One region of the Mesorhizobium sp. 113-1-2 genome, then DNA from elsewhere that is predicted to be linked to it. Evidence: predicted binding sites of a transcription regulator. Region 1 holds the regulator's gene; the other holds the start of a gene.
What was found. The regulator PhoB, encoded in region 1, activates phosphate uptake and scavenging genes when phosphate is short. The targets are predictions, from matches to a motif close to TGTCATNNANCTGTCAT.

Region 1 (15,817 bases):
CGGCCATGGTCTGCCCGACAACCGGACTGAATAACGCAGGAGGAACGCGGTGGTTGCGCCGTTAAGGTTAGCGGATCGTTAATGCTTCTCGGGCACATTCCGCCGACGAACCGCGGAGGGAGGGTTCGGCCTTGATTTTCGGGGTGGGGACAGCATGGCGGAAGCGGACGAAGCAATCGGCGCGCGCGGCAAGCGTGGGCCTGGCATGGCGGTGCATCGCGGCGATGCGTCACCATGCGCGGACATGGATTGCGCAGATATGGATTCGACCGACGCGCTTCGCCAACTGGTCGAGGCAGGCTCGGACTGGGTCTGGGAGACCGACGCCGAACTACGGTTCTCCTGGCTTTCCCCCACCTACCAGGCGGCCACCGGCATCGATCCGGCCGATGTGCTTGGCCGGTTCCGCTTCGATTTCCTCAGCCAGGTCCTGAAGGGCAACCACAGCGCGGCAGCGCATCTGGAAGATCTGCAGGCGCGCCGGCCGTTTCGCGACTTCGTCTACGAACTGAAGGGCGGCGGCGCCGACTGCCGCTGGGTGCTGACGTCAGGCTTCCCAAGGTTTGACAGCGAAGGGGAATTTGCCGGCTATCGCGGCATAGGCCGCAATGTCACGGCGCTGGCCAGCGCCTTCGAGACCGTGGAGCAGAACCCATTGTCGGGCAGCGAACCTGACCGCCATCTTGCCGATCTGGAACGGACGATGGACGCCATGCACATGGGCGTCGTGCTTCTCGATGCCAAGCTCGACACACTGATCGTCAACAGGGCCTACCGCGACCTGTCGAGGATTCCGGAGGATGCCGTGACCGTCGGCGCTCCGTTCAGCCAGTTGATGGAACTCAACCGCCGCAATGGCATCTATGGCGACATCGACGACCAGCCGTGGCAGCGCTACCTCGCCACCCGTATCGAGGAGATTCGCGCCGGCTCCGTCGCGCCACGCGAATTTGTCCATGCCAACGGCAGGACGATGATGTTCTCGGTGACGGCGCTGTCCGGTGGCAAGCGGCTATTGACCTACTATGAGGTCACCGAACTCAAGCGTCGCGATGCCGAGATCGAAAGCGCCAACGCCAAGATCGCCGAGACCTTCGTCAATCTGCGCACCATGGTCGACGAGATGCCGATTGGTGTTCTCGTCCTCGATGCCGATATGCGTGCCGAAGTCATCAATCGCGCCTTCTATGATTTCTGGAGGATCGATCCCAGCCGCGCCGGCATCGGCTCAGCCTTCCGCGAGCTGATGGAAGCCAGCCGCGGCATCGACCCTTACGGCGCCGATGACATTGCCTGGCAACGTCACACCGCCGAGCGCGAAGCCGAAATCAGGGCCGGCGTCGCCGGCTCCGGACAATTGCCGCACAATGACGGGCGCACGCTTGTCGCATCGCTGGCACCGCTGCCTGGCGGCAAGCGGCTCATTTCCTATGTCGACGTCACCGACATGAAGGGCCGCGAGACCGAGGCACAGGATGCGCGCAAGCATCTCGCCAGCGTGCTGGAATCGCTGCCGGCCGGCGTCATCATCTACGACCGCGACGACAAGTTCGTCTTCGCCAACCGCAAGCTGCAGGACTCGCTGCCGGCGCTGAAGCCCGTCTGGCAGCCCGGCTGTAGCTTCCGCGAGGCGCTCGAGTTCGGCCATGCGGTCGGCTATTTCCGCTCGTGTGGCGATCCCGAGCTCGACAAGCTTTACGACGTCGACACCGAACGCTGGGCCGACGGCGTGCTGGCGCGCTACCATCTGCCAAATTCGTCCTACGAGCGCCTCAATGCCGATGGGCGCTGGTACCAAGTCTACGACATGCGCACCGAGGACGGCACGTTTATCGGCGTGCGCGTCGACATCACCGACATCAAGAGCCGCGAGGCGGCGCTGCGCGACTCGATGCGCCAGATCGATCTTTTCCGGCATGTCATGGACGAGCTGCCGGTGGCCGCCTTCATCAAGGCGCAGGATCTGAGCATCGAATTCGTCAACAAGGCCTGGTGCGCGATTACGGGCCTTGCCAAGGAAGACGTCATCGGCCGGACCGACCGCGAGCTGTTCGGCACGCAAGACGCGGAAAGCTACAGCCATGACGACACCGAGGTCGTCGTAACCGGCAAGGGCCTCGAGGTCGAGGAGCCCGTCACCCATCGCGACGGTACGGTGCGGCAGTTGATGACGCGCAAGAGCCGCCTGGTGGCCATTGACGGATCGGTGCATCTGGTCGGCTCCAGCACCGACATCACCGACGTCAAGGCACGCGAGCGGGCTCTGGAAGAGAGCATGCGCGAGAACGAGGTGTTCCGCAGCCTGATCGACAATGTACCGGTGTCGATCTACGCCAAGCGCTCCGACCTCAGGCAGTTCTATGTCAACAAGGGCTGGTGCGATCTGACCGGTCTCAGCAGGGAAGATGCGATCGGCAAGACCGACATCGAGATCTTCGGGCCGGATGGCGAGGCTTTCGTGGCCGGCGACCTGGCGGTGCTGCGCACCGGCGACACCCAGGAGATCGAGGAGACGGTGCGGCTTGCCGACGGCAGCGTCAGGCATCAGTTCGCGCGCAAGGGCGCGATGATCGCGTCGGACGGTTCGCTCTACCTGATCGGATCGACCACCGACATCACCGAGCTGAAGATGCGCGAGGCGGAACTCAGCGAGGCGCGCCAGCGCGCCGTGCTCGCCGACCGCGCCAAGTCGGAATTCCTCGCCAATATGAGCCATGAGATCCGCACGCCGATGAACGGTGTGCTGGGCATGGCGGAACTTCTGGCCAAATCCAATCTCGATACGAAGCAGAAGACGTTCACCGACATCATCGTCAAGTCGGGCAACGCACTCCTGACAATCATCAACGACATCCTGGATTTCTCCAAGATCGATGCCGGCCAGATGGTGCTCGATCCGGCGCCCTTCAACCTTGCCGAGGCGATCGAGGATGTGGCGACGCTGGTGTCGACGCGGGCCAAGGAAAAGGACCTCGAACTCATCGTGCGCGTCGAGCCGAGGCTCGAAAGCCTGTTCATCGGCGATGTCGGGCGCATAAGGCAGATCGTCACCAACCTGCTCGGCAATGCGGTGAAATTCACCGATGAAGGCCATGTGCTGGTCGACGTGACCGGCGAGCGGGTGCCGACCGGAACCAGGCTGACGATCTCGGTCACCGACACCGGTATCGGCATCCCCGAGGAAAAACTGAAACTGGTGTTTGAAAAATTCAGTCAGGTTGATACCTCCTCGACACGGCGGCACGAGGGCACCGGGCTGGGCCTTGCCATCACCTCACGGCTGGTCGAATTGATGGGCGGCGAGATCGGCGTCGAGAGCGCCGAGGGCAAGGGCTCGACCTTCTGGTTCACCGTGACGCTGCCCAGGGCGGGACAGCAGAACGGGCAGCGCATCATGCCGGTGGACGTGACGGGCTCACGCGTGCTGATCGTCGACGACAATGCCGTCAACCGGGCCATCCTGACTGAGCAGATGACCTCGTGGACGTTCGATTCCTGTGCGGCCGAAAGCGGCGCCGAGGGTCTCAAGGTGCTGATCGCGGCTGCCGCCTATGGCGTGCCCGTCGATTGCGTCGTTCTCGACTACCAGATGCCCGAGATGAGCGGCGCCGAAATGGCGCGCATCGTGCGCAACACCGAAGGCCTTGCCGACACGCCGATCATCATGTTGACCTCGGTCGACCAATCGCTCGCCAACACCAGCTACCGCGATCTCGGCATCGACGCCCAGCTGATCAAGCCGGCGCGCTCCTCCGTGCTTCTGGAGACGCTGGTGGCGACCATACAGCGCCATCGCCACACCACGGACGGTCCGGTCCAGCAGCTTGCGACCGAGAGGCTCGATGCTCCCCAGCGGCCGCCGGCGGCGCTGTCTGAGCAACGCGCGCAATTGCAGCCGCCGCCGGTTCGCCCGAGGCTGCCTGCCTCCGGCGGTGGCGGGCACAGGCTGGATATACTCGTGGCCGAGGACAATGAGGTGAACCAGATGGTCTTCACCCAGATCCTCGGCGAGACCGGGTATGGTTTCGAGATAGTCGGCAATGGTCGCAAGGCGCTCGACGCCTTCGGCAAGCTCAATCCGTGCATGATCCTGATGGACGTTTCGATGCCGGAGATGAGCGGGCTCGAGGCGACGGCCGCGATCCGCCAACTGGAGCAGGAAACCGGCACGCATGTGCCGATTGTCGGCGTCACCGCGCATGCGCTCAAGGGCGATCGCGAACGCTGCCTGGAGGCGGGCATGGACGATTATCTGCCCAAGCCGATCAGCCCCAGGGCCTTGCTGGAGAAAGTCGAGCGCTGGCTCGGCGCCGGCCGCCAGGTCCAGCGCAACGCGGGATAGCACCCGCGTCGCCCGGTCCCAAGGATCGGAAGAGGCAAGCCGAGGGAATCAATCGCCGATTTGCTGCTACCCCTGCGTGCAATGCCTATGGTGCGATCGCACCATACCAAAGGCGGCGCCGAGCCGGAACAATAGCAAAATCGAATTCCGCCCTTGCAGTTACGGGCGGGAGCAGCGACCGCCGGCAAGAGACAGCGTCAACCTACCCCAACGGACCTGTTTTTGGCGATGGCCCGGCCACGACACGCTCTGGCCTTGAGCAACGCGCTCCCGTCCGGATTTTCTTCACCTGGGAAAGCCCCGCCGAATCCGGCGGCGGCTGCAGCCGGCGGATGGCTCAAGCCCCTGATTCCCGCGGCAAACTCGGATCGGGCCGCAACCGCCCGACGCCGCCTCCTTTTCGAGTGCCGGCGACGCGTTACCGGGCTGACATGAAACTGTCATGCGACTGTAATAATCCAAGTCTATTGGCCTCAGCGGGCGCTGGTTAGGAATGGCGCCGAGAGACCATCTTCCGAACAGGAGCAGGCCACATGAGACATTTCATCCGCTCAGCGGTCGTTGCGATTGCAATGGCTACAGCGTCTACCTTCACCCTTTCCGCAGCAATGGCAGCTGACCTTTCCGGCGCCGGCTCGACCTTCATCTATCCGGTGTTCGCCAAGTGGGCCGACACCTACAAGAAGGATACCGGCATCGGCCTCAACTACCAGTCGATCGGCTCCGGCGGCGGCATCAAGCAGGTCATCGCCAAGACCGTGACCTTCGGCGCCACCGACAAGCCGATGTCCGACGCCGATCTGGAAAAGAACGGCCTCGTGCAGTTCCCGATGGTGATGGGCGGCATCGTGCCGATCGTCAACCTCACCGGCGTCAAGCCGGGCGAACTCGTTCTCGACGGCAAGACCCTCGCCCAGATCTATCTCGGCGCCATCACCACCTGGGACGATGCCGCGATCAAGGCGCTGAACCCCAGCCTCACCCTGCCGTCGACCGCGATCGCCGTCGTGCATCGCTCGGACGGCTCGGGCACCACCTTCAACTTCACCAACTATCTGGTGAAGCTCTCGCCGGACTGGAAGGACAAGGTCGGTTCGGACAGCGCCGTCGAATGGCCGACGGGCGTCGGCGCCAAGGGCAGCGAAGGCGTTGCCAACACCGTCAAGCAGACCGACGGCGGTATCGGTTACGTCGAATACGCCTATGCCAAGCAGAACAACCTGTCCTACTCCAAGATGCTGAATGCAGCCGGCAAGGTCGTCGAGCCGTCGCTCGAATCTTTCGGCGCTGCCGCTTCGAATGCCGACTTCAAGACTGCCAAGAACTTCAACGTCATCATCACCAACGAGCCTGGCGACACCACCTGGCCGATCGCTGCCTCCACCTGGGTTCTGATCCACAAGGCTCCGGATGATGCCGCTGCCACCGGCGAAGCGCTGAAGTTCTTTGCCTGGGCCTACAAGGACGGCAAGGAAACCGCCAAGGCGCTCGACTACGTCTCGATCCCCGACAGCGTCGTCGACCTGATCAAGGCTTCGTGGAAGGCCGACATCCAGGCCGACGGCAAGCCCGTCTACGCCGGCGAGTAATATCCTCCGAAGGAGCGCCGCGCCCGCGGCGCTCCTTTTCCCATCAACTTGAAAGAGCCGAGCTTGACATGAGCGCTGTCCAGGAAGCCTTGCCAGCCGTTAGAGGTTCGCGCGACGCCACCGTTCGACGGTTCGCGCTGACCGATTCGATCTTCCACGGAATGACCCGCGCCGCAGCCATATTGGTTCTGGTCCTGCTCGGTGGTGTTGCGATCTCGCTGGTAGCCGGTTCCTGGCAAGCTCTGTCGACCTTCGGCTTCTCTTTCCTGACCAGCGAAAGCTGGAATCCGGTGACCGAGAAGTTCGGCGCGCTGGCGCCGATCTACGGCACCATCATCACCTCGGCCATCGCCATCCTGATCGCCGTGCCGCTCGGCATCGGCATCGCCATCTTCCTCACCGAGCTTTGCCCGCGCCCGCTGCGGCGCCCGATCGGCATGGCGGTTGAATTGCTGGCCGGCATCCCTTCGATCATCTACGGTATCTGGGGCCTGTTCGTGCTGGCGCCGTTCCTGCAGACGACGGTGCAGCCTTTCATCATCAGCGTCTTCCACGGCATTCCGGGCCTCAACAGCCTGTTCGCCGGCCCTCCTTACGGTATCGGCCTGCTGACCTCGGCGATGATCCTGGCCATCATGATCCTGCCTTTCATCACCTCGATCACCAAGGACGTCTTCGATACGGTGCCGTCGGTGCTCAAGGAATCGGCCTATGGCATCGGCTGCACGACCTGGGAAGTCACGCGCCGGGTCGTCATTCCCTACACGCGCATCGGCATCATGGGCGGCGTCATGCTCGCGCTCGGCCGTGCGCTCGGCGAAACCATGGCGGTGACCTTCGTCATCGGCAACGCGCACCGCATCTCGACATCGCTGTTTGCGCCGGCAACGACGATCTCGGCGACCATCGCCAACGAATTCACCGAAGCGGTCGGCGATCTCTACACCTCCTCGCTGGTGGCGCTCGGCCTGATCCTGTTCGTCATCACCTTCCTGATCCTTGCCATCGCCCGCTACATGCTGATGCGCATTGACGCCCGCACCGGAGCCTGACCGATGTCGACAGCCGCATCGCTTCACCTGAGCCGCAAGCGCAAGAATGGCGTGATGATGACGCTGTGCGTCGTCGCCGCCGGCATCGGCCTTGCCTGGCTGGCGCTGATCCTCGGCGCCCTGCTCTACAAGGGCCTCGCCGGCGTGTCCCTCTCGGTCTTCACGGAAATGACGCCACCGCCCGGCGATGCCGGCGGCCTGCTCAACGCCATCTATGGCAGCATCGTGATGACCATCATCGGCATCATCGTCGGCACGCCGATCGGTGTGCTGGCCGGCACCTATATGGCGGAATATGGCCGCTTCTCGAAGCTCACCACCGTGGTTCGCTTCATCAACGACATCCTTTTGTCGGCGCCGTCGATTATCATCGGCCTGTTCGTCTATGAGCTGATGGTGCGGCCAATGGGGCATTTCTCGGCGATCGCCGGTGCCGTAGCACTTGCCATCCTGGTCATCCCGGTCGTGGTGCGCACCACAGAGGACATGCTCAATCTGGTGCCCAACGCCCTGCGCGAAGCCGGCACCGCGATCGGCGCACCGCGCTGGGTGGTCATCCGCTCGGTTGCCTACCGCGCGGCACTTTCCGGCATCGTCACCGGCATATTGCTGGCGATCGCGCGCATCTCCGGCGAGACCGCACCGCTTCTTTTCACGGCGCTGAACAATCAGTTCTGGTCGAGCAATCTCAACGCGCCGATGGCCAGCCTGCCTGTCACCATCTTCCAGTTCGCTCTCAGCCCTTACGAGGAATGGCAGCAGCTGGCCTGGACCGGTGCACTCATCATCACACTGACGGTTCTCGCGCTCAGCATCTTTGCGCGCAGCCTGACCGGACGCAGAGAGGACAAATGAGCCAGATGTTGTCTCCAGACATGACGATCGCCGCCGAGGCGGTGGCCAAGGCCAAGATCGAGGTCAAGAACCTCAACTTCTACTATGGCCAGTCGAAGGCCCTGAAGGATATCACGCTGTCGCTGCCCGAGCGCAGCGTCACCGCCTTCATCGGCCCTTCGGGCTGCGGAAAGTCGACGCTGCTGCGCGTCTTCAACCGCATCTATGAGCTCTATCCCAAGCAGACCGCCGAGGGCCAGGTGCTGCTCGACGGCCAGAACGTTCTCGACCGCTCGCAGGACCTCAATCTGCTGCGCACCAAGATCGGCATGGTGTTCCAGAAGCCGACGCCGTTCCCGATGTCGATCTACGAGAACATCGCTTTCGGCGTCAGGCTCTATGAGAAGATCAGCAAGGCCGAGATGGACGGCCGTGTCGAGCAGGCGCTGAAGCGCGCGGCACTGTGGACCGAGGTCAAGGACAAGCTCAACGCCAGCGGCCTCAGCCTGTCGGGCGGCCAGCAGCAACGGCTGTGCATCGCCCGCACCGTGGCGGTGAAGCCGGAAGTCATCCTGCTCGACGAGCCGGCCTCGGCGCTCGACCCGCTCTCGACCGCCAAGATCGAGGAGCTGATCGACGAGTTGCAAGCCGACTACACGATCGTCATCGTCACCCACAACATGCAGCAGGCGGCGCGCGTGTCGAAGCAGACCGCCTTCATGTATCTGGGCGAACTGGTCGAGTTCGACAAAACCGAGAAGATCTTCACGTCGCCTCGCGAGAAGCGCACGCAAGACTACATCACCGGCCGCTTCGGCTGATCGCACGCATACGAGGACCAGGATCATGGCCGAACACACAGTCGCAGCCTTCGACGAGGATCTCGGACAGATCAGCAGGCTGATCAGCGACATGGGCGACCTCGCCGGCTCGATGGTCGGCGGCGCCACCAAGGCACTGCTGAATTCCGACAATGCGCTGGCCCAGCGCGTGGTCTCCGACGACGCGATCATGGACGCGCGCCAGCGCGAACTCGACGACCGTGCCATCACGCTGATCGCCAAGCGCCAACCGATGGCCGACGATCTGCGTCATGTCGTCGGCTCGATCCGCATGGCCGGCGACCTCGAACGCATCGGCGACCTTGCCAAGAACATCGCCAAGCGCGTCGGCACCGTCGGCCTCAGCGCCACACCGCGCGACCTGTCGCATTCCATCGACGCCATGGCGCAGCTGGTGCTGATCCAGGTGCAGGGCGTGATCGAGGAGTATGCGGCGCGCGATGCCGCCGCACTGGCGAAGTTGCGCGCCGACGACGAACGTATCGACGTCAAATACACCTCCGTCTTCCGTGAACTGCTGACCTATATGATGGAGGACCCGCGCAACATCACGGCCTGCACGCATCTGTTGTTCTGCGCCAAGAATCTCGAACGCATCGGTGACCACGTGACCAACATCGCCGAGAATGCGTACTATGTCCTGACCGGCACGCAGCTGCCCGCCAATCGTCCAAAACAGGACGAGACGGCGATGTCAGCGCCGGCGGCCTGAGCGCAGGGGTAACCAGTCGATGATCGCGCCACGCATCATGGTGGTGGAGGATGAGGAGCCGCTTGGGGTGCTGCTCCGCTACAATCTGGAATCCGAAGGCTACCAGGTCGAGGTGGTGCCGCGCGGCGACGAAGCCGAAATCCGGCTGCAGGAGAACGTGCCCGACCTTCTGGTGCTCGACTGGATGGTGCCTGCGGTGTCCGGCATTGAACTCTGCCGGCGCCTGCGAATGCGGCCCGAGACCGAGCGGCTGCCGATCATCATGCTGACCGCGCGGGGCGAAGAAAGCGACCGTGTACGTGGACTTTCCACCGGCGCCGACGACTATCTGGTCAAGCCGTTTTCGACGCCGGAATTCATGGCAAGAGTCAAGGCGCTGCTGCGCCGCGCCAAGCCGGAAGTGCTGTCCAGCGTGCTCAAGGTCGGCGACATCGTGCTCGACCGCGAATCGCACCGGGTCTATCGCAAGAAGAGCGAGATACGGCTTGGGCCGACCGAGTTCCGCCTGCTCGAATTCATGATGCGCCATCCCGGCCGCGTGTTCTCGCGCAGCCAGCTGCTCGACAATGTCTGGGGCGAGACGATCTACATCGACGAGCGCACCGTCGACGTGCATGTCGGCCGCCTGCGCAAGGCGGTCAACAATGGCCGCATGCCGGACGTTATCCGCACCATTCGCGGGGCGGGCTACGCGATCCGCGAGGATTGAGCGTAACCTGATTCAGGCTACGTTTTTCTTTACGGCAAGGCCTGATTTCGCCTGCACGCCCGGCGCGAAAATCTCCTGGTCGACGAAGGTCAGCGCGCGCATGGCGCAACCTTCGCGGATTAGCGGCAGTTCGTTCGGTTCGGTGTCGAAGGAAATCGATTTCGAGTGCTGGCCGCCGGCGGTCTGCGCGATCGCCTCGCGCAATGCCGGCTCGATCAGGTCGAAGGCGGCGGCGCTGACGCCGACCATGGCGACGGGCGCGGGATCGATCAGCGCGAACAGGCTGCCGAGGCCATAGCCCAATGCCTCGCCGGCCTTGCGATAGGCTTCTCGCTCAGGCCCGTCTCTTTCCCGTGCGGTGGCGGCGAGTGCCCGCATCTGTGCGTCGCTGACGTCGGCGACCGGCTCGGTGTCCTCGCCAAGCTGCCTGGCGTTGCGCCAGATGGCGTAGTTGCCGGCATAGGCCTCGACGCAGCCGCGGCGTCCGCAGCGGCAGAGCGCGCCGCCGGGCCGATGGATCATGTGACCGAACTCGCCGCCCGAGGAATGGGTGCCGGTGAACAGCTCGCCCTTCAGCACCAGGCCCATGCCGATGCCGTGCGAAAGCAGGATGGCGATGAAGTCGTCGCGATAGCGCTCGGGATCGCGCCAGCGCAGCGCCACCGCCATCATGTTGCAGTCGTTTTCCATGGTGGCGGGGATGCCGAACTCGGCCTCGAGTATGTCGGCGAAGGCGATGTTGGTCTGCGGCGTGATCGGCGACCACAGCATCGCCCGGGCCTCGGTGTCGGTGATGCCCTGGATCGCCAGCGCGATGCGGGCGACGCTGCGCACGTCGATATCGGGATCCTCGAGGCGCCGCCGCACGATGGCGACGCATTCGCCGATCAGCGCTTCGCGCGACATGGTCAGCGTGTCCAGCCGGCGCTGTTCCTCCGAGACCACCTGGCCGGCATAGTCGATGACGGCGACGGACAGGAAATTCAGCGACAGCACCACGGTCATGACGGCCGCGGCCTCCGGGTTGAGGCCGAGGCCGACCTGCGGCCTGCCGCGCTTCAGCGAGCCGGCCTCGCTCGGCTTGCCTTCGGCCAGGATGCCTTCACCGATCAGATCGGAGGAAATCGCCGATATGGTCGAATGGCTGAGGCCGGTGGTCGCGGCGATCTCGGTGCGCGAGGGCCGGCCGGCCCGGCGCACGGCCGCAATCACCATGGCGCGGTTGCGCCGGCGCAGATCGTCGTGACGGATTCCGACCGACATGTTTTCCCACATCCTCCCCGGTCGCCGCGGTTCCTCGAACGCCGCATGCGACACGGTCAAATACTGGCAGAAGCGGCCCGTCCTGTCATTTATTTATTCCGAGGCTCGAAAAAAATTCGCGGGGACATCAAAATCCATCAGAATCGTTGTTGACAGCGTTCCGGTGTTGGATCAGTGTTTTTTCGAGGCTCGAAAAAATAGGGCCTCTGTGCCGGCCTTAGGGCCAGTTTGGTCGCGCCATACGCGGCGCAGGGAGGAATATCATGAAGAGATTCACAGCCGCCATCCTGGCGGGTGTCGCCATGTCGCTGACGCTTGCGTCGGTCGCGCAGGCGAAGGACAAGGTCATCGGCGTTTCGTGGTCCAACTTCCAGGAAGAGCGCTGGAAGACTGACGAGGCCGCGATGAAGAAGGCGATAGAGGCCGCCGGCGACAAGTACATTTCCGCCGACGCACAGTCCAATCCCGGCAAGCAGCTTACCGATGTCGAGAGCCTCATCTCGCAGGGCGCCAATTCGTTGATCATCCTGGCGCAGGACGCCTCGGCCATCGGCCCGGCCGTGCAGAAGGCGTTGGACGAAGGCATTCCGGTCGTCGGCTATGACCGCCTGATCGAGAATAAGGACGTCTTCTACCTGACCTTCGACAACAAGGAAGTCGGCCGCTTGCAGGCTGCTGCGGTGTTCAAGGCCAAGCCGGAAGGCAATTATGTCTTCATCAAGGGCTCGGGCGCCGATCCGAACGCCGATTTCCTGTTCTCGGGCTCGATGGAAGTGCTCAAGGCGGCCATCGACAGCGGCAAGATCAAGAATGTCGGTGAGGCCTATACGGACGGCTGGCTGCCCGCCAACGCCCAGAAGAACATGGAACAGTTCCTGACCGCCAACGACAACAAGGTCGACGCGGTCGTCGCGGCCAATGACGGTACCGCCGGCGGCGTCGTCGCAGCGTTGACGGCGCAAGGTCTCGCCGGCACCGTGCCGGTGTCGGGCCAGGACGGCGACCATGCCGCGCTGAACCGCATCGCGCTCGGCACCCAGACCGTGTCGGTGTGGAAGGACGCGCGCGAACTCGGCAAGAACGCCGCCGAGATCGCTTCGCAGCTGGCCGACGGCAAGAAGATGACCGACATCGCCGGTGTCAAGGACTTCACGACGCCTGGCGGCAACACCGTCAAGTCGCTGTTCCTGACCCCGGTCGCCATCACCAAGGACAATCTCAACGTCGTCATCGACGCCGGCTGGATCAAGAAGGACGAAGTCTGCGCGGGCGTCGCCGCCGGCAGCGTCGCGGCCTGCAACTAAACGGCGCAATACTGTTCGATATCGACGCCGCGGCCCATAAGCCGCGGCGTTTCTCAAGGGGCTTCCCGCTTCAAATGACTGCGGAAAGCAAATAGCATCCATGTTCCGGCATCCGCGCCAGACGGTAAACCGGTGGGAGGATAGCATGACCGACACGACCTCTAATCAACCGGTCGGCAGCACGGCGGCGGACAAGGCGCGTGCATCCGAACTCAGCGCCGTTGGACGGTTCCTCAAGGCTACAGAACTCGACACGCGCATGCTTGGCATGGTCGGTGCGCTGCTGGTCATCTGGGTCGGCATCCACATCCTGTCGGGTGGGCTTTTCCTGACGCCGCGCAATCTGTGGAACCTGTCGGTGCAGACTTCTTCGGTCGCGATCATGGCGACCGGCATGGTGCTGGTCATCGTCATGCGCAACATCGACCTCTCGGTCGGATCCGTCGAAGGCGTGATCGGCATGATCATGGGTGTGGCGCAGGCTGAATTCCTCATCCGCGTCATCGGTTTCCAGCTTGGAAATCCCTGGCTCTGGATCATCGCGCTGACGGCCGGCGTGGTGCTTGGTCTCCTGATCGGTGCATTCCAGGGCTTCATCATCGCCTATATGGAGGTTCCGGCCTTCATCGTGACGCTGGGCGGCCTGCTGGTCTGGCGCGGCATGGCGTGGTTGATCACCAGCGGGCGCACGGTCGCGCCGCTCGACACAACCTTTCAGTTGATGGGCGGCGGACCGCGCGGCTCGATCGGCGCCACCGCCAGCTGGATCGTCGGTGTGGTCGCCTGCGTGGCGGTCGCCTTCATGCTGCTCAACGGCAGGTCGCAGCGCAAGCGGTTCCACTTTCCTTTGCGTCCCGTTTGGGCCGAGACCTTGCTCGGCGTGGTTGCCTGCGCCGCTATCCTTGGCGCCGTCTGGATCGCCAATTCCTATCCATGGCCGATCGGCATCGTGCGCCAGTACGCCCAGCAGAACGGCATTACCGTTCCCGAGGGCGGGCTGTTCATCGCGCATGGCATTGCCATACCGGTGCTGATGGCGGTGGCGGTGGGCATCATCATGACCTTCATCACCAAGCGCACGCGTTTTGGCCGCTATGTCTTTGCCATCGGCGGCAATCCGGAGGCGGCCGAACTCGCCGGTATCAACACACGCTGGGTAACCATGAAGGTGTTCATGATCATGGGCGTGCTGGCCGCCATCAGCGCGGCGATCTCGTCGGCCCGGCTCAACGCATCGACCAATGCTCTGGGCACGCTGGACGAGCTTCTGGTCATCGCCGCCGCTGTGATCGGCGGCACGTCGCTCGCCGGCGGCGCCGGCACGGTGCTGGGCGCCATGCTGGGCGCGCTGCTGATGCAGTCATTGCAGTCGGGCATGGTGTTGCTCGGCATCGACTCGCCGCTGCAGAGCATCGTGGTCGGCGCGGTGCTGGTCATCGCGGTGTGGCTCGACACCGTCTATCGCAAGCGGGTTTAGGGGGAAAAACGATCATGACCGACAAAACCGCTCCCGCAACCGCCCCCATGGGCACGCCGCTGATCGACATGCGCAACATCTCGATCGCCTTTGGCGGCATTCGCGCCGTCGACGATGCCTCGATCGATCTTTTCCCCGGCGAGGTCGTGGCGCTGCTCGGCCATAACGGCGCCGGCAAGTCGACGCTGATCAAGATCCTGTCCGGCGCCTACAAGCGCGACGGCGGCCAGATCTTCGTCAATGGCGAGGAGGCTTCGATCGCCAATCCGCGCGACGCCAAGAAATACGGTATCGAGACGATCTACCAAACACTCGCGCTGGCCGACAATGTCGACGCTGCCGCCAATCTGTTCCTCGGCCGCGAGCTGATGACCGGCTGGGGCACGCTCGACGACGTTGCGATGGAGGCCGAGGCGCGCAAGGTGATGGGCCGGCTCAATCCGCGCTTCCAGCGCTTCAAGGAGCCGGTGATCAAGCTGTCTGGCGGACAGCGGCAATCGGTGGCGATCGCGCGCGCAATCCTGTTCAACGCCCGCATCCTGATCATGGACGAGCCGACGGCCGCCCTTGGTCCACAGGAAACCGCGCAGGTCGGCGAACTGGTCAAGCAGCTCAAATCCGACGGTATCGGCATCTTCCTGATCAGCCACGACATTCATGATGTGTTCGAGTTGGCGGACCGGGTCTGCGTGATGAAGAACGGCCAGGTCGTCGGCACCGCGCGCACCACCGATGTCACCCAGGACGAGGTGCTCGGCATGATCATCCTGGGCAAGTGCCCTCCAGGCGCCATTCCCGGGCCGGGCGCGCTGAGAATCGCCGCCTGAGGGCTGCCGGTCGCCCGGTATGGGCTTGATCGGCATGGCCGGTTGCCGCTCACGTGATATGCCAGTGATCGCGATGGCTTGGCCCTGCCATTGTGTTGGCCCGGCGACTTGCCCATAAAGGTCCGGTATTGCTCATGGACCGCATGATCCGTTGAAGAAACTTTTTCCGATTGTCGCGTTCATCGCCGTTGCGCTGATCAGCATGACCATGGCGGGGTTCGCCTATTTCGCGACGCAGGAGGCCTCCCGCATCAAGTTCGAAGCGGCGGCCGACGATGCGCTCAACCGGATCGAGAGCCGTATCGACCTGCATTTGTCGCTGCTGCGGTCGACGCAGGCGCTGTTCGACGCCCGCAATGGCGACATCTCGCAGAACGAGTTCAAGGCGTTCTTCAACGCGCTGGATGTCGACAACAATTTCGCCGGCCTGCGCGGTATTGGCTTCCTCGGACTCGTCAAGACGGGCGACGAGGCGGCGGTCGAGCGCGACATCCTCCACGATTTTGGCGTCAGTCATCCGGTCTATCCGGAAACGACGCAGCCCTGGCGCGCACCTATCATGCTCTTCGAGCCGCTGGATCCGTCCAACCAGGCCAGTATCGGATACGATATGTTCAGCGAACCGGTTCGGCGCGCGGCGATCGAAAAGGCGATGGCCGATGATCAGCAGCACGCGAGCGGGCTGGTGCAGCTGGGACAAGGCACCGGGGCGACGCAGACCTTCCCCGGCTTCCTGGTCTTCGTGCGGCTCAACGTCGAGACCGCGCCGGAGGTCATCAACGCGTCGCGATCCTCGACCGCGGGCTTTCTCTATGCGGCCTTCCGGGCCCGCGACCTGTTCCAGATCGCACTCAGCCGCGCGCCGC
Region 2 (15,817 bases), 1.1 Mb from region 1:
AGCACCCGCCCGGATGGGCGGGTGCTTTGCCTATCCTGCGGAAGGTTCTAGGCCTTGAAGAAGGCCAGAAGGTCGGCGTTGATGACGTCGGCATGAGTTGTCGCCATGCCATGCGGGAAGCCCTTGTAGACCTTGAGCTCGCCCTTCTTGAGCAGCTTGATTGACAACAGCGCCGAGTCGGCGATCGGGACGATCTGGTCGTCATCGCCATGCATGACCAGCACCGGCACGTCGATTGCCTTCAGATCCTCGGTGAAGTCGGTTTCCGAGAAGGCCTTGATGCAATCATAATGCGCCTTGGTGCCCCCCATCATGCCCTGGCGCCACCAATTGTCGATGACGCCCTGCGATACCTCGGCGCCGGGGCGGTTGAAGCCATAGAACGGACCGGCCGGAACGTCGCGGAAGAACTGCGCGCGATTGGCCGCCTGGGCGGCGCGGAAACCGTCGAAGACCTCGATCGGCAGACCGCCGGGATTGGCAGCCGTCTTGAGCATGATCGGCGGCACCGCGCCAACCAGCACCGCCTTGGCGACGCGGCCGCCCGAGCCGTACTTGGCGACATAGCGCGCCACCTCGCCGCCGCCGGTCGAATGGCCGACATGGATGGCATTCTTGAGGTCGAGATGCGCCGCGAGTTCAGCCACATCCGCCGCATAGGTGTCCATCTCATTGCCGATATCCGTCTGGGTCGAGCGGCCATGGCCGCGCCGATCATGGGCAATGACACGGTAGCCTTGCGCCAGGAAGAACAGCATCTGCGCATCCCAGTCGTCGCTGCTCAGCGGCCAGCCATGATGGAAGACGATGGGCTGACCGGTTCCCCAGTCCTTGTAGAAAATCTGCGTGCCGTCCTTGGTGGTGATCGTGCCGCTGCCGGAACCGGATTTCGTCTGCGAAGCCATCTCAATCTCCTTTGATTGTTGTCGCGGTAAACAATATCGCGATATCGATATTGCTAGCGCAGCCCTGAACCCTTGTCTACAAAAAATATGTATCGCGATATCATTTTTCGTGGTACCGAATTTCCTACGTCGGCAAAAGGAACGCGTCGTGCCTCTCCCGTTGGACAACCAGCTCTGTTTCACGCTCTACGCCACCTCAATGGCGATCAATCGCACCTACAAGCCGATGCTGGACGAGATGGGGATCACCTATCCGCAATATCTCGTGCTCAACGCGCTTGCCGAGGCCGACGGCATGTCGGTTGGCTCGATCGCCCACCGGCTCGCTTTGGAATCGAGCACGATCACGCCACTGGTCAAGCGCATGGAACAGGCCGGCCTTGTGACCCGCCAGCGCAGCCATACCGACGAGCGCCAGGTGCAGGTCGACCTCACAGTCGCCGGGCGCGAGCTGCTTGTCCAGTGCAATTGCCTGAACGAGACCTTGATCGAACGCTCCGGCATGACGCTGGCGCAACTTGATGCGCTGAACCGGCAAATCCAGGCGCTGCGCGATGCGCTGGGTGGCGACCGCTAGCCATTTCGATCCAGCCGTAACTAGCTTTTCTCCCGAAACCCCCAGACGCCTGGAAAGCGCTCTGAGAAGGCGCCTGGAGCCATCGACCGGCCGCGACAGACGCCAGCCCGGCCGAAGGCCTGCGATCACGAAGCGGTGACGGCTGTAACGCACGCTCGGTAGCTTGCGAAGACTGGACATAGCGTCGGGCAAAGCACTTGCGGCGCGTCCCGGCCGAAATCCCGGCGCGATCTGCCAACCTCTCAAGGAATCCACGATCATGTTGAATAGGCGTACTTTTTCCACCGCGCTCGTCGCCGGGGTGGCGACGAGCATACTGGCCGGCTCCGCCAAGGCGCGAGCCCAGACGAGCTCCAAGATTCGCCCCGAGGTCCGCCCCAGGGTCCGCAACGTCGTCCTCGTCCATGGCGCTTATGCCGATGGCTCGTGCTGGTCGGAGGTGGTTGGCCTGCTGCAGCAGGCCGGCTTCAATGCAACCGTCGTCCAGCACCCGCTGACCACGCTGGAGGCAGGCGTCGAGGCAACGCGCCGTGCGATCGCTCTCCAGGATGGACCGACGATACTTGTCGGCCACTCCTTTGCCGGCATGATCGTCAGCGAGGCAGGGGCGGATCCAAAAGTGTCGTCGCTCGTCTATGTCGCGGCGCGCGCGCCCGATGCCGGCGAAGACTACACGGCGCTCGCCAAGACTTTCGCGCCGCCGCCCGCCTCGGCGGGCCTTGTCTGGTCGGCGGGCTATGGCAAGCTCAGCGAGGAGGCTTTCCTGCGGGACTTCGCCGGTGGTATTCCTCGCGAGAAGGCGCGCATCCTCTATGCCGTCCAGGGGCCGATCTCGGATCAGCTTTTCTCCGGAAAGACAACCCAGGCGGCCTGGCGCTCAAAGCCGAGCTGGTATGCCGTCTCGACCGAGGACCGCACCATCAACCCGGATCTCGAGCGCTTCATGGCCAAACGCATGAACGCCAAGACCATCGAGGTGAAGGCAAGTCATTTGTCGCTGATCTCTCACCCGCGTGAGATCACCCAGCTCATCTCGGAAGCCGCTGGGCAGCTCAGCTAGCGAGGTTGGTCCCCGGGGCGGTATGAAGTTCAACCGCTTCGGCGACCGGCTCGTTTGAAATGTTGCAACCCCAAGCCGACCGGCCAGCCGGGAATGCTGAGCCGTACGAGGTGCCCGCAGGCGCCTCCAGCCTCCGGCTTGCACCTCCGGCCGCCTTCCGCTATAGAGCCGCCACCCGCGTAGACACCCTTGGAGGCAACGCGGCGGAAGGCTGCCTTCCCTTGTGATCCCGAACAAAGCTCCGTCTCAAAGCGGGTGCCCTCATTCGGACATCCAGGTCTGGCGGCTTTCGACGTTTACGGCTTGGGCACATTGCCTGCCGCAAACGCTCCATAACACGCGAAAGGAAAAGCCATGAGCCACGATACTTACGAGCTCAAGGCCGAAGCGCGCGAACAGGTCGGTAAGGGGTCCGCCCGTGCAGTTCGCCGCAACGGTAAAGTGCCTGCAGTAATCTATGGTGACAAGCAGCCTCCCCTGGCGATCGCTCTCACCTACAAGGACATCTACTACAAGATCCATGGCGGCGGGTTCCTGACCACGATCGCCACGATCGATGTCGACGGCAAGAAGATCCAGGTCCTGCCGAAGGACTTCCAACTCGACCCGGTCAAGGATTTCCCTGTCCATGTCGACTTCCTGCGCATCGGCAAGGACACCGAAGTCAATGTCGACGTGCCTGTCCACTTCATCAATGAGGACAAGTCGCCCGGCATCAAGCGCGGCGGCGTGCTCAACATCGTGCGTCACGAAGTCGAGTTCCACTGCCCGGCCAATGCGATCCCGGAATTCATCACCATCGATCTCACCGGCACCAACATCGGCGATTCGATCCACATCTCGGCGGTCAAGCTGCCGGCCGGCGTCAAGCCGGTCATCTCCGATCGCGACTTCACCATCGCGACCATTGCCGGTTCGTCGGCGATGAAGCCGGAGGCTGAAGAGACGGTCGAAGCGGCTGCACCTGAAGCGGCTCCTGCCGCCGAAGAGAAGTAACTCTTTCCCGCCCGGAGCAGACGATGCTTGTCTTTGCAGGCCTCGGCAATCCGGGCGCGAAATACGCTGACAACCGGCACAATGTCGGTTTCATGGCGGCGGACGCTATCGCCCGCCGCCATTCCTTTTCGCCCTGGTCGAAGAAATTCCAGGGCCTGATTTCAGAAGGCACGCTCGGCGGCGAGAAGATCGTCCTGATCAAGCCACAGACCTTCATGAACCTGTCCGGCCAGTCGGTCGGCGAAGCGCTGCGCTTCTACAAGCTCGAGCTTTCCGCCCTCACCGTCTTCTATGACGAGATCGACCTTGCCGAGGGCAAGCTGCGCATCAAGACCGGCGGCGGCGCCGGCGGCCACAACGGCATCCGCTCGATCGACGGCCATGTCGGCAACGCCTATCGCCGTGTGCGCATCGGCGTCGGCCATCCCGGCGTCAAGGAAATGGTCCAGCACCATGTGCTCGGCGATTTCGCCAAGGCCGACCGCGAATGGCTCGATCCCTTGCTCGATGCGATCGCCGACAACGCCGCCATGATCGTCAAGGGCGACGAATCCGGCTTCATGAACAAGGCAGCCCTTGCCGTCCAGGGCAAGGCCGCACCCGAGCCGGACAAGCCGGCGCCGAAACAGGCGCCCAAGCAGCAGAGCCACATCCGCCAGGCACGCCCGCAGCAGGCGCCGGCCAAACTGCCTGAGACCGGGCCGATGGCGGCGATGCTGAAGAAGCTGTTCGGAAAAGACTGAAGCGACCGGCGCCGCCTGACATACAGGCAGCGCCGACCCGCAGAACTACATCGCGCCGACGGCCATGCCCTTGGTCGTCTCATTGATGGCATCCTTCACCAGCGCGATCGCCTTGACGCGATGACCGCCCTTGTCCGGCAAGGCCGCCTAAAGCTGGTTGAGCGCGGCCTGGAGATCATTCAGCGCCTGGTTCATCTGCCGTTCAGAACTCCCTCTATGGTGAAGCTGTCGTCACGCGACATCGCTAAATTAGCCCGCGCCGGCATCACGCCGTATTGACGAACGCGTGATCGGCGGCCGGTGCCGGCCCGCCTTGCCGGCAGGCGACGTCCCACGCTAGCACTGGCGCGTACTGGCAAAGATCGGTGGCAGTGAGACCGGTATGGCGGATGATGTTTCGGATCTGACCGGGGAGGCCAGGCAGCTGGGCCTGGCCGGCGATTTCGGTGCGGCCCATCGGCTGATCGACCGGGCCATGGTCCTTGCCGGCGAGGACCCCACCAGGCGGGCGGCATGCACCATCGAGCGCGGCCGGCTGTACAATTCCGCCGGACAGCGGGATCTGGCGCGGCCGCTGTTTGAGGAGGCATGGCGGCTGGCACGAGAGGCACGGGCGCATGTGCTGGCGGCCGATGCGGCCCACATGATCGCCATCGTCGGAACACTCGACGACGCCGTCGAATGGACCGCGATTGGCCTTGCCTATGTCGGCGAACATCCGCAGGCAGAGCCATGGCGCGGCCCTCTGCTCAACAATCTCGGCTGGTCCTATTTCGATGCCGGCCGGTTCGACGATGCATTGCCTGTCTTCGAGCAGGCGGTGGAGGTGCGGCAGTCGCGCAGCCAGGCCCGGGAGCTGCGCATCGCCCGCTACGCGGTCGTCAGGACGCTGCGCGCGCTTGGTCGCCTCGATGAGGCCCGGCGGCTTGCCGAGGAGACGGCCGACGCGGCACGAACCACTGGCGATCAGGCGCCTTACATTCATGAGGAACTGGCTGAGTGCCATGCCGGACTAGGCGACATGAACCGCGCGCGCTCGAGCGCGCGGCACGCCCTGGCCGTTCTCGGGGACGATCCCGCCTTTGTCAGCCGGGAACCCCGCCGGCTCGCCAGACTGCGAGAATTGGCAGGCTGAACGCCGGCCATAGGTTTGCCTTCGCCGGGCCACCCATCCCGCTGGGGGCTTGACGTTGATCACCCCTATCGCCCATAGCCCTCATCAAATTTCGCTTTTCCCGATAGGACTGGACACAATGGGTTTCAAATGCGGCATCGTTGGCTTGCCCAACGTCGGCAAGTCGACGCTCTTCAACGCGCTGACCAGGACGGCGGCGGCGCAGGCCGCCAACTATCCGTTCTGCACCATCGAACCGAACACCGGCGAAGTCGCGGTGCCCGACCCGCGCCTGCAGAAGATCGCGGCCATAGGCAAGTCCAAGGAGATCATCCCGACCCGCATCTCCTTCGTCGACATTGCCGGCCTGGTGCGTGGCGCCTCGAAGGGTGAAGGGCTGGGCAACCAGTTCCTCGCCAACATCCGCGAGGTCGACGCCATCGTGCATGTGCTGCGTTGCTTCGAGGATGACGACATCACCCATGTCGAAGGTCGCATCGACCCCGTCGCCGACGCCGAGACGGTCGAGACCGAGCTGATGCTCGCCGACCTCGACAGCCTCGAGCGCCGCATCGTCCAGATCCGCAAGCGTGCCGGCAGCAAGGACAAGGAAGCCACCACCGTGCTGCCGATGATGGAGGCCGCGCTCGAACTGCTGCAGGCCGGCAAGCCGACCCGTGTATTGCTCAAAGGTATTTCTGCCGAAGATTTGCGCATCCTGCAGGGCTTGAATCTTCTGACCTCGCACCCCGTGCTCTATGTCTGCAATGTCGCGGAGGCCGATGCCGCGACCGGCAACGAGCACACCAGGGCCGTGGAAAAGATGGCCGCCGCGCAAGGCGCCGGCACGGTGGTGATCTCGGCCGCGATCGAGGCCGAAGTCGCCCAGCTCTCCGACGAGGAAGAGATGGAATTCCTGTCCTCGCTCGGCCTCGACGAACCGGGCCTGAACAAGGTCATCCGCGCCGGCTACGAGCTTTTGCATCTCATCACCTATTTCACCGTCGGGCCGAAGGAGACGCGCGCCTGGACCATCCACAAGGGCGACAAGGCACCTCAGGCCGCCGGCGTCATCCACACGGATTTCGAACGCGGCTTCATCCGCGCCCAGACCATCGCCTACAACGACTTCGTCACGCTGGGCGGCGAAGTGGCGGCCAAGGAAGCCGGCAAGGCGCGCGACGAAGGCAAGGAATATGTCGTCCAGGACGGCGACATCATGCTGTTCAAGTTCAATACATGACATCTTGAAGCACCCCGCCTATGGCGAGATTGCCTAATGGCGGCCTCGATACTGTAAAGCGTACTGCTACGGCGATCGATATCTTGGGTAGACGAAAATCACTCAGCCTCAATTGCGCGATAAATACATCGCCATGGCATAGTTTCTCCTAGACACTCCACTCATTCTGCGTATCGATGTACCGGGGTGGAGGGTGACGACGATGGTAACACACGTTTTTGGGGGCCCAGACACCCCTAAGAAGCTTCGTTGCTTACAGGAATATCTTCGAGCCTTTGCTATCGCTTTGCGCGATCAGGAATTCGCTTGCGTTTACATCGACGCTTTTGCAGGCTCTGGGACGCGTACAGAAGTCCGCCCCGGTCTTCCCCTCTTCGGTTCAGAAATGGCAGAACCGGAAGAGGTAACGACACAGGGGTCTGCTAGGATTGCAATCGAAGTCGACCCACCGATGCATTCTATCGTGCTGATCGAACAGGATAGCTCCCGTTTTGCGCAGCTCAACGAGTTGATCTCTGAGTATCCCAATCGCAAGATAATTGCTCGGAACGGAGAGGCTAACGATCTTGTCCAACGCCTTTGCAAGCGCACAAATTGGCGTGGGCCGGAGACAGTCGGTCGTGGAATTCGTGGCGTTGTCTTCCTCGATCCCTATGGCATGGAGGTTTCCTGGGACACGGTAAAGGCCATTGCAGCAACAGAGGCCTTGGACTGTTGGTATTTCTTTCCGTTATCAGGTCTCTACCGAAATGCTCCTCATGACCCAGCAAAGCTCGATCCGAGTAAGCAAGCAAGCCTGTATCGCGTTCTAGGAGCCACCGATTGGCGCGAGCGTTGGTACAATCACGAAAGTACTCGCCAAGACCTGTTCGAAACGAACGGGCAAGCAGTACGCAGAGCGGATGTGAACGCGATTGAATCATACGTGAAGGAGCGCCTGCGAACAGTGTTCAAAGGGGCTGTCTTGGACCCAGTCCGCCTTCATCACAAAGGCGGCGCACCACTTGCTTCACTCTTTTTCGCCGTGTCAAACACTAGCCCGGCCGCAGTCGCACTAGCGACAAAGATGGCCTCTCATATTCTCAAATCGGGAAGATTGTCCCAAAGCCGATCGCGATAGGTGCGACCTGTTACCTTCTTGTTCTTGCCGCCCCATTGTTTGAAGAAGAACGCTGTGTCTGTATCGGTGCACTGGTCGAAAATCTCGTCCACCCATCGCGTATCTAGCGGCCTAGCCTGTGGTCCGCTTTCGCCTCCGACGATTGCCCAGTGAATGCTTTTAAGATTGGCGCCGGCGACAGAGCCGATTAGGGGTTCGAATGAAACGAATCTCACGGCCGCAGGAACCGCACGGAGTTCATCCAGCCTGTACAGCACCCGACTATCTTCGACACTGGTTCCGAGCCAGACGTTCGGAAGCACATTGAACTCGGGGGTGGAAAGTACCTCCGACATCCTATCGGGCCGCTTTGTCAGAATTTGATACGTGTGGCGGGGCGTAGCAGCCATGACCTGCCATATCTCAGCGATGAAGGCGGTTGGCACTTCCGAATGGAAGAGATCAGACATTGAGTTCACGAAGACACGCTTGGGCTTCTTCCATTCTTGCGGAACAGAAAGCGATGCGTGGTCGAGCTTGATCTTGCCCGTCCATTTCGCTTTGCCACCGCTTTTGCGTGTCACCCCCACATACTTGTCGACTCCCATGGCTTCCAGCCGCGCGGCCATCCTCATTGCGTAACAATTTGTGCATCCAGCAGTGAGAATTGTGCAGCCGGCGACCGGGTTCCAGGTCGCATCTGTCCATTCGATTGATGTTTCGGCCATCACTTCACCTTCCGTGTTGATGGAAGAGTGGCATAGACATTGTAAACGTCACTATAAAATATACCCTAGGAATTTGTTCACAACGAGACTTTGAGTTGGCTGTATCACGCCGATCTCGGACGGGATAGACCACGTCCTGCTGCAGCACCGATACCAGCCTCTCGACGAGTTTTTCTGAGCAACTGGGAGCCATCCGTCGGGCCGTCACTTGTCTTGATTTTGTCATGGCACAGGTCTAAGCGGCTGGCACACGGTCGCGCACACGACGAAGAGCCGTGCAATCCGACACGACGCGCAATCCGTACGCACCTTCGCAGGGGAGATCTGGCGATGATCAAGGCATTTGTCGTGGACAATGATCGCCTGCGTGTCGTCGACGACCTGCTGGCGGATGGCGATCGGGTCGTCTGGGCCGACCTCATCAGTCCGACCAAGGAGGAAGAGGCCACCATCGAAAGCTGGCTCGGCGTCGCCATCCCGACCCGCGAGGAGATGGAGGAGATCGAGATTTCCAGCCGCCTCTATATCGAGGACGGCGCCTACTTCATGACCGCCACTTTGCCGGCCCAGACCGAGGTCGACGACCCCCTGATGTCGCCGGTCACCTTCGCTCTTGCCGGCAACAGGCTGATCACCATTCGCTATCATGAACCGAAGGCCTTCAAGACCTTCCCGCTGCGCGCCGAGAAGGTGGCGACAGGCTGCACCAGCGGCGACACCATCCTGATCGGCCTCCTGGAAGCGATCGTCGACCGCCTTGCCGACATACTCGAACGCGCCGGCCGCGACATCGAGGGGATCTCGCGCGATATCTTCGAAGCACGTTCGACCAAAGTGTCGAAGCGCAACCGCGACTTCCAGGAACTCCTGAAAGCCATCGGCCGCAAGGAGGACATCGCCTCCTCGATCCGCGACAGCCTGATCTCCCTGCAGCGCCTTGCCGGCTTCCTCGCCCATGTCGCGACCCAGACCAAGATGAGCAAGGACGTCCGCGCCCGCATCAAGACCTTGTCGCGCGATGTGCTGTCGCTTGCCGACCACGCCACCTTCCTGTCGCAGAAGATCTCCTTCCTGCTCGACGCCACGCTGGGCATGATCTCGATCGAGCAGAACGCCATCATCAAGATCTTCTCGGTCGCCGCCGTCATCTTCCTGCCGCCGACGCTGGTCGCCTCGATCTACGGCATGAATTTCGACGTCATTCCCGAGCTGAAATGGCAGCTCGGCTATCCCTTCGCCATCGGCCTGATGATCCTGTCGGCGATCCTGCCCTTCTGGTATTTCCGCCGCCGCGGCTGGCTCTGAGCGCAGCCGCCCCGCCTGCTGCCTCAGGCTGGCTCACCAGAAAGGACTTGACCAAAACGCTGCCGGCCTGCATCCGGGTTGCCCGATCTCTGGGGATTTAACCGGATTGCCGACATGACCGGAAAAACATGGGCCTATGAGGATTTCGTCGAGGGTGCCTCGTTCGACCTCGGCACCAAACAGGTAAGCGCGGCCGAGATCATCGAATTCGCCAGCGAATTCGATGCCCAGCCGATGCATCTCGACGAGGAAGCCGGCAAGGCCAGCATTCTGGGCGGCCTGTCGGCCTCGGGCTGGCACACCTGCGCCATGTTCATGCGCATGCTGTGCGATGCCTTCCTTTTGGACTCCACCTGCCAAGGCGCGCCCGGCGTCGATCAGGTCAGGTGGAAGAAACCGGTCCTGGCCGGCGATACGCTCAGAGGCAAGCTGGTTGTCCTGGCCAAACGCCTCTCGAAATCGAAGCCGCAACTCGGCTTCGTCACCATGCGCAGCGAGCTGGTCAACCAGCGTGGCGAAAGCGTTTTCGAGCTCGAGAATTCCGTCATGTTCCTGACGCGTGATGCCGCGGGGAATGCCGCATGACCCTGGATGAATTCTTCCGCATCGGCATCACGATGACGCTGGGCTCGCACACATTCGAAGCCGAGGCGATCAAGGCGTTCGCGCGCAAATACGACCCGCAGATCTTCCATATCGACGAGGAAGCCGCGAAGAAGAGCGTGCTCGGCGGGCTCTGCGCCTCCGGCTGGCACACCGCCGCCACCTGGATGAAGCTCAACCTCGAAGCGAGCATGGATGCCGAGGGCGCCAACTGGAACGGCCCCGGCCCGGTCCCGGAATTCGGCCCCTCGCCTGGTTTCAAGAATCTGAAGTGGCTGAAGCCGGTCTTGGCCGGCGAGACTGTAACCTTCAGCCGCACCGCGCTGTCCCACCGCCCCATCGCCTCGCGCCCCGGCTGGCGAATGCTGTCGCTGCGCGCCGAAGCTTTCGATTCGGCCGGCGACAAGGTGCTGGAGTTCGACAGCGCCGTGCTGGTGAAGGTGGAGTGAGTAGCCGGTTCGCGTAACCGAATTCATCGTGCCAGTGGCACGATGAAAGGCCGACGAACGCCGGGACGCTGCGAAGCAGCGGGGACCCGGCCGGGCGGTTGTGATCAAGCGCCCCTCAATGCCCCTCAAACCCGATCAGCGTCCTGACCGGCACGCCAAGCGCCTCCAGCCTGGCACGCCCACCCAGATCCGGCAGGTCGATGACGAAGCAGGCGGCAAGGATATCGGCGCCGATCTGGCGTAGCAGCCTGACCGCCGCTTCCGCCGTGCCGCCGGTGGCGATCAGATCGTCGACCAGGATCACCTTTTCACCGGGGGCAACGCCGTCCTTGTGCATCTCCATCTCGTCCAGCCCGTATTCCAGGCTGTAGGCGACGCGCACCGTCTCGTAGGGCAGTTTGCCCTTCTTGCGGATCGGCACGAAACCGGCCGAGAGCTGATGAGCGACGGCGCCGCCAAGGATGAACCCGCGCGCCTCGATGCCGGCGATCTTGTCGACCTTCTGCCCGGCATAGGGATGCACCAGCTCGTCGATGGCGCGGCGGAAGGCGCGCGCATTGCCGAGCAGCGTGGTGATGTCGCGAAACAGGATGCCGGGCTTCGGATAGTCCGGAATGGTGCGGATCGCCGCCAGCAGCGTGTCTTCGAGCGAAGGTTTCATAAGGCGGCTCCGGATGATCCAGCTGGGCAAATGCGAACGGCGCAGGGACCAAACCCGACGCGACCGACAACGGCTAGCGCGATGTGACGCCCGAGACAAGCGCATCCGGCAAAGGATTGGCCTCGCTCGCTTTGTCCCATGCCTGCGCGACGATCTTCCACTGCCCTTCACTTTTCACCAGCAACAGCATTTCCATGGACCGGCTGGTCTCGGCACTGTTCTCGATCATCTCCGCCGTGACCGCCGCGATCGCGATGTTTCCGAAGACGCAGATGTCGGTGCCGAGCACGGTCTCCTGAAGCGACCGCAGTGAGGTGTCGGACAGGCCGCGCATCCGCTCGACGAAATCGGCGACGCTGGTGCGCCTTGCCGGGCGGGCTGCCGGATAGAGGCTGGCGCCGTCCAGGAAATCGCCCGCGAAATCATCCCACCTTGGGGCGATAGTCTCATCCCAGCTAAGGCTGGCAAACTGCCTGTCGATGATGGCCCGTATCATGTCCTCGTCCGTACCCATCCCGTTCGCCATGATCCGCTCCTTCCGTTCGCCTCCCTGCACCGGAGATTGACACGCGGCACTTGTCCGATCGAATTGCAGCCCAATGAGCTTCATAACCCGTCCGATCTCGATCCGCATCTGTTTGAGCGCCGCGCTATGCCAAAGGACGGGTTGCCGAACGCTCGCATAGGGGTAAAAAGGGGCGCCTGAAGCATCCCTTCCGGTCGAACCATGGTCGCTGCATGACCTATCTTCTGCGGAAAATGCCGACCGTCATCATGGCAACCTCGCTCTTGAGCTGGGCGCCGGTAGCCGTCTCCGCTGCCGAGCGGGCCAGTTGGACGGTCGTGCTGCGCCCGGCAGATTTCGTGGTCGGCGACGCGCTTGGACAATTGCATACGCGTCGACAATGGATGACTGGATTCGACGAACGGTCCGGCGCGTTCGAGATCGCTCTGCGCAAGAAGGCAATCGCGATTTCGGCGCCGCGCTGTCGGATGGACTATCTGATTTTGACGATCCCCTTTTATTACCCTGAAAATCCGAAGCAGGCATCCGTCCGCGAGCGTCGCGCAGTCTATGATGCTCTCGTCGCACTGCAGACGAAGGGCAAAGGCAGCGCAACCGTTGGCGTTGAAGCGCCTGAGCCTCTCGCTCGCAGGGGTAAACGAGGTATCGAGCTTCTTGCCTGCAACCTGTATTTTGCCTTTCCAATATCGGTGCAAGTGTCGACGCAGTGAGCTGTTGCCGGCTTTAGTCTCCTGGAGCCGGCTGCGCGAGAACGAAGACAAACCGACGCCCCGGCTGGCGCGCGCAGCGAGCACCCAAAGCGCGTCGCGTGAATCCGCTTCGACGCGACGCGCTTTGGGACTTACATGCCGAGGTCAGAACGAAGCTCGGCCCTGGCCACTTCGTACTCGGCCTTGAAGTCGTCCCGGTTGAGCAGGACAGCGGCAATGACGCTGCCGGAAATCTTGCCCATCTCCACGTCGGACGCATAGTGGATGCCGCCAACCTCGCGGTTGTGGGCGTATTCGGCCGCGCGCGCCATGATCTCCGCGCGCTTCTCCGGAACCATGTCGGCCAGGATGATGCCCATCATGGTGCCGACAGTGGCATGACCCGACGGCCAGGAGCCGGAACTCGACAGCTTGACCGCGGGCTTGACGAGATCACTGAGCTGGTGCGGACGCGGGCGCTTCCAGACATCCTTGGCCGGATCGACGACAGCGCCTTCGGTCTCGACCACGCGATCGAAGAAGGCGCTGAACTTCGGCAGCCTCTCCTTGGTGAAATTCGGACCCATCACATTGGCGAAGCGCCAGACATTCTCCTCGGAATCGGCAACGGCGTTGGCCACCATCTCGGGCGTGCGCGTCACCTGCAGCGCCAGCACCTCGCCGAGTTCGGCCTTGGTCTGCGCCGAATCGTTGGCCGGCGGCGGCGGCAGGATCATCGTCAGGTCGATATCCTTGTTGGTCACGAAGGGTTTCGCGTCTTCGGCCTGGGCGGCCGAGCCGATGACCAGCAGCAGCAGACCAGCCGCCAGCGATGCGTATTTCTTCATGGGTGCGATCCTTCGTTGGGAATGACGCAGGATCGCCGCCTGCCGTGACGGCCATGTGACATCACCGCCTCCGGAAATGCGAAAAGGGCGCCTTAAGGCGCCCTTTCGTAATCCTGTGCAGCCCCTCGGCGCGGTTAGTGCGCCACGCCTTCCCACACCTTGCGCTTCACGAGGTAGACCAGCGCACCGAACACCAGGAGGAAAAACAGCACGTTGACGCCGGTATGCTTGCGGGCCTCCATGTGCGGCTCGGCCGCCCACATCAGGAAGGCAGCCACGTCGCGGGAATACTGGTCGACCGTCTGCGGCGCGCCGTCATCATAGGTCACCTGGCCGTCGGAGAGCGGCTTGGGCATTTTCAGCGACACGCCGGACATGAAGTAAGGGTTGTAGTGCGTGCCCTCGGGGATGACCATGCCGGCCGGCGGCGTCTGGTCGTAGCCGGTCAGCAGCGAATGGATATAGTCGGGACCGCCGGCATCATACTGGGTGAAGATGTCGAAGACGAATTGCGGAAAGCCGCGCTCGACGCCGCGCGCCTTGGCCAGCAGCGACATGTCCGGCGGTGCCGCGCCGCCATTGGCGGCCGCGGCGGCCTCTACATTGGCGAATGGCGCCGGGAAATAGTCCGATGGCTTGCCGGGACGGTCGAACATCTCGCCGGCATCGTTGGGGCCGTCATGGATGGTGTAGGTGGCCGCCAGCGACTTGATCTGCGCATCCGAATAGCCAAGGCCCGTTGGCCCCTCGAGCGTGCGGAACGCCACCATATTCATCGAATGGCAGGCCGAGCAGACTTCCTTGTAGACCTTCAGGCCGCGCTGCAGCTGGCCCTTGTCATAGGTGCCGAACGGGCCGGTGAAGCTCCAGCTCATCTCCTTCGGCTCGTTGATCGGGAAATGCGTCGGCGCTGCCGCGTTGTGCGCCTCTTCGGCCGCGAAGGCGGCGGTGCCGGCGGCCACAAGGCCGACCAGCGCCAGCGAGGTGAGAATCTTTTTCATGCCAAATCCCCTTAGATTCTCTACCGCTCAGCCCTTGGTCTCTGGCGCGGCCGCGGCGCCCGCCGGATGCCCGCTGCCACCCTTGTTCTTTTCGAGCACCGCCTCGGTGATCGAATTCGGCAGCCTGCGCGGCGTCTCGATCAGGCCAAGCACCGGCAGCGCGACCAGGAAAAAGGCGAAGTAGAACAACGTCGCCATCTGCGCCATGAACACGTAGCTGCCTTCCGCCGGCTGCGAGCCCAGCCAGCCGAGCAGGATGGCGTCGGCCACGAACAGCCAGAAGAACAGCTTGTACCAGGGCCGGTAGACCGCCGAGCGCACCTTGGAGGTGTCGAGCCACGGCACCAGGAACAGCATGACGATGGCGCCGAACATGCACAGCACGCCGCCGAGCTTGGAGTTGATCGGCCCGATGTTGAAGGTGATGGCGCGCAGGATCGCGTAGAACGGCAGGAAGTACCATTCCGGCACGATGTGGGCCGGAGTCTTCAACGGATTGGCGACGATGTAATTGTCGGCATGGCCGAGATAGTTCGGCAGGAAGAAGATGAAATAGGCGAAGATGAACAGGAACACGATCATACCGAACGCGTCCTTGATGGTCGCGTAAGGGGTGAAGGCGACGGTGTCGGTCTTCGACTTGACCTCGATGCCGGTCGGGTTGCTCTGGCCTGTCACGTGCAGCGCCCAGACGTGCAGCACGACGACGCCGGCAATCATGAACGGCAGGAGATAGTGCAGCGAAAAGAAGCGGTTCAGCGTCGGGTTGTCGACGGCAAAACCGCCGAGCAGCAGCTGCTGGATCCACTCGCCGACCAGCGGAATGGCGCTGAAGAAGCCGGTGATGACGGTGGCGCCCCAGAAGCTCATCTGTCCCCATGGCAGCACGTAGCCCATGAAGCCGGTCGCCATCATCAAGAGGTAGATGATGCAGCCGAGGATCCACAGCAGCTCGCGCGGCGCCTTGTAGGAGCCGTAATAGAGGCCACGGAAGATATGGAGATAGACGGCGATGAAGAAGAACGACGCGCCGTTGGCATGCATGTAGCGCAACAGCCAGCCGGAATTCACGTCGCGCATGATCTTCTCGACCGAACCGAAGGCGAGATTGGTGTCGGCCGTATAGTGCATGGCCAGCACGATGCCGGTCAGGATCTGCGAAACCAGCATGATCGCCAAGATGCCGCCGAACGTCCACATGTAGTTGAGGTTGCGCGGCACCGGATAGGCGACGAAGCTGTCATAGACCAGCCTGGGCAGCGGCATGCGG

Region 2: the regulator PhoB is predicted to act here: its motif matches at 13,591-13,607, upstream of JN279_RS12750 (acid phosphatase).

The regions. Positions count from the first base shown of each region.
Region 1 covers NZ_AP023242.1:1,594,826-1,610,642, forward strand. Annotated here, with positions in the region: gene JN279_RS07700 (PAS domain-containing protein) at 155-4,342, shown strand; gene pstS (phosphate ABC transporter substrate-binding protein PstS) at 4,876-5,931, shown strand; gene pstC (phosphate ABC transporter permease subunit PstC) at 6,000-6,983, shown strand; gene pstA (phosphate ABC transporter permease PstA) at 6,987-7,838, shown strand; gene pstB (phosphate ABC transporter ATP-binding protein PstB) at 7,835-8,638, shown strand; gene phoU (phosphate signaling complex protein PhoU) at 8,664-9,371, shown strand; gene phoB (phosphate regulon transcriptional regulator PhoB) at 9,391-10,080, shown strand; gene JN279_RS07735 (ROK family protein) at 10,093-11,343, opposite strand; gene xylF (D-xylose ABC transporter substrate-binding protein) at 11,607-12,647, shown strand; gene JN279_RS07745 (sugar ABC transporter permease) at 12,793-14,124, shown strand; gene JN279_RS07750 (ATP-binding cassette domain-containing protein) at 14,139-14,951, shown strand; gene JN279_RS07755 (CHASE domain-containing protein) at 15,103-15,817, shown strand, end outside.
Region 2 covers NZ_AP023242.1:2,671,815-2,687,631, reverse strand. Annotated here, with positions in the region: gene JN279_RS12825 (alpha/beta fold hydrolase) at 48-905, opposite strand; gene JN279_RS12820 (MarR family winged helix-turn-helix transcriptional regulator) at 1,054-1,482, shown strand; gene JN279_RS12815 (alpha/beta fold hydrolase) at 1,739-2,542, shown strand; gene JN279_RS12810 (50S ribosomal protein L25/general stress protein Ctc) at 2,897-3,538, shown strand; gene pth (aminoacyl-tRNA hydrolase) at 3,562-4,281, shown strand; gene JN279_RS12800 (tetratricopeptide repeat protein) at 4,664-5,416, shown strand; gene ychF (redox-regulated ATPase YchF) at 5,535-6,638, shown strand; gene JN279_RS12790 (three-Cys-motif partner protein TcmP) at 6,841-7,758, shown strand; gene JN279_RS12785 (DUF5131 family protein) at 7,713-8,465, opposite strand; gene corA (magnesium/cobalt transporter CorA) at 8,796-9,770, shown strand; gene JN279_RS12775 (MaoC family dehydratase) at 9,885-10,355, shown strand; gene JN279_RS12770 (MaoC family dehydratase) at 10,352-10,822, shown strand; gene JN279_RS12765 (adenine phosphoribosyltransferase) at 10,938-11,483, opposite strand; gene JN279_RS12760 (nuclear transport factor 2 family protein) at 11,557-12,117, opposite strand; gene JN279_RS12755 (hypothetical protein) at 12,222-12,719, shown strand; gene JN279_RS12750 (acid phosphatase) at 12,851-13,546, opposite strand; gene JN279_RS12745 (cytochrome c1) at 13,681-14,547, opposite strand; gene JN279_RS12740 (cytochrome b) at 14,575-15,817, opposite strand, start outside.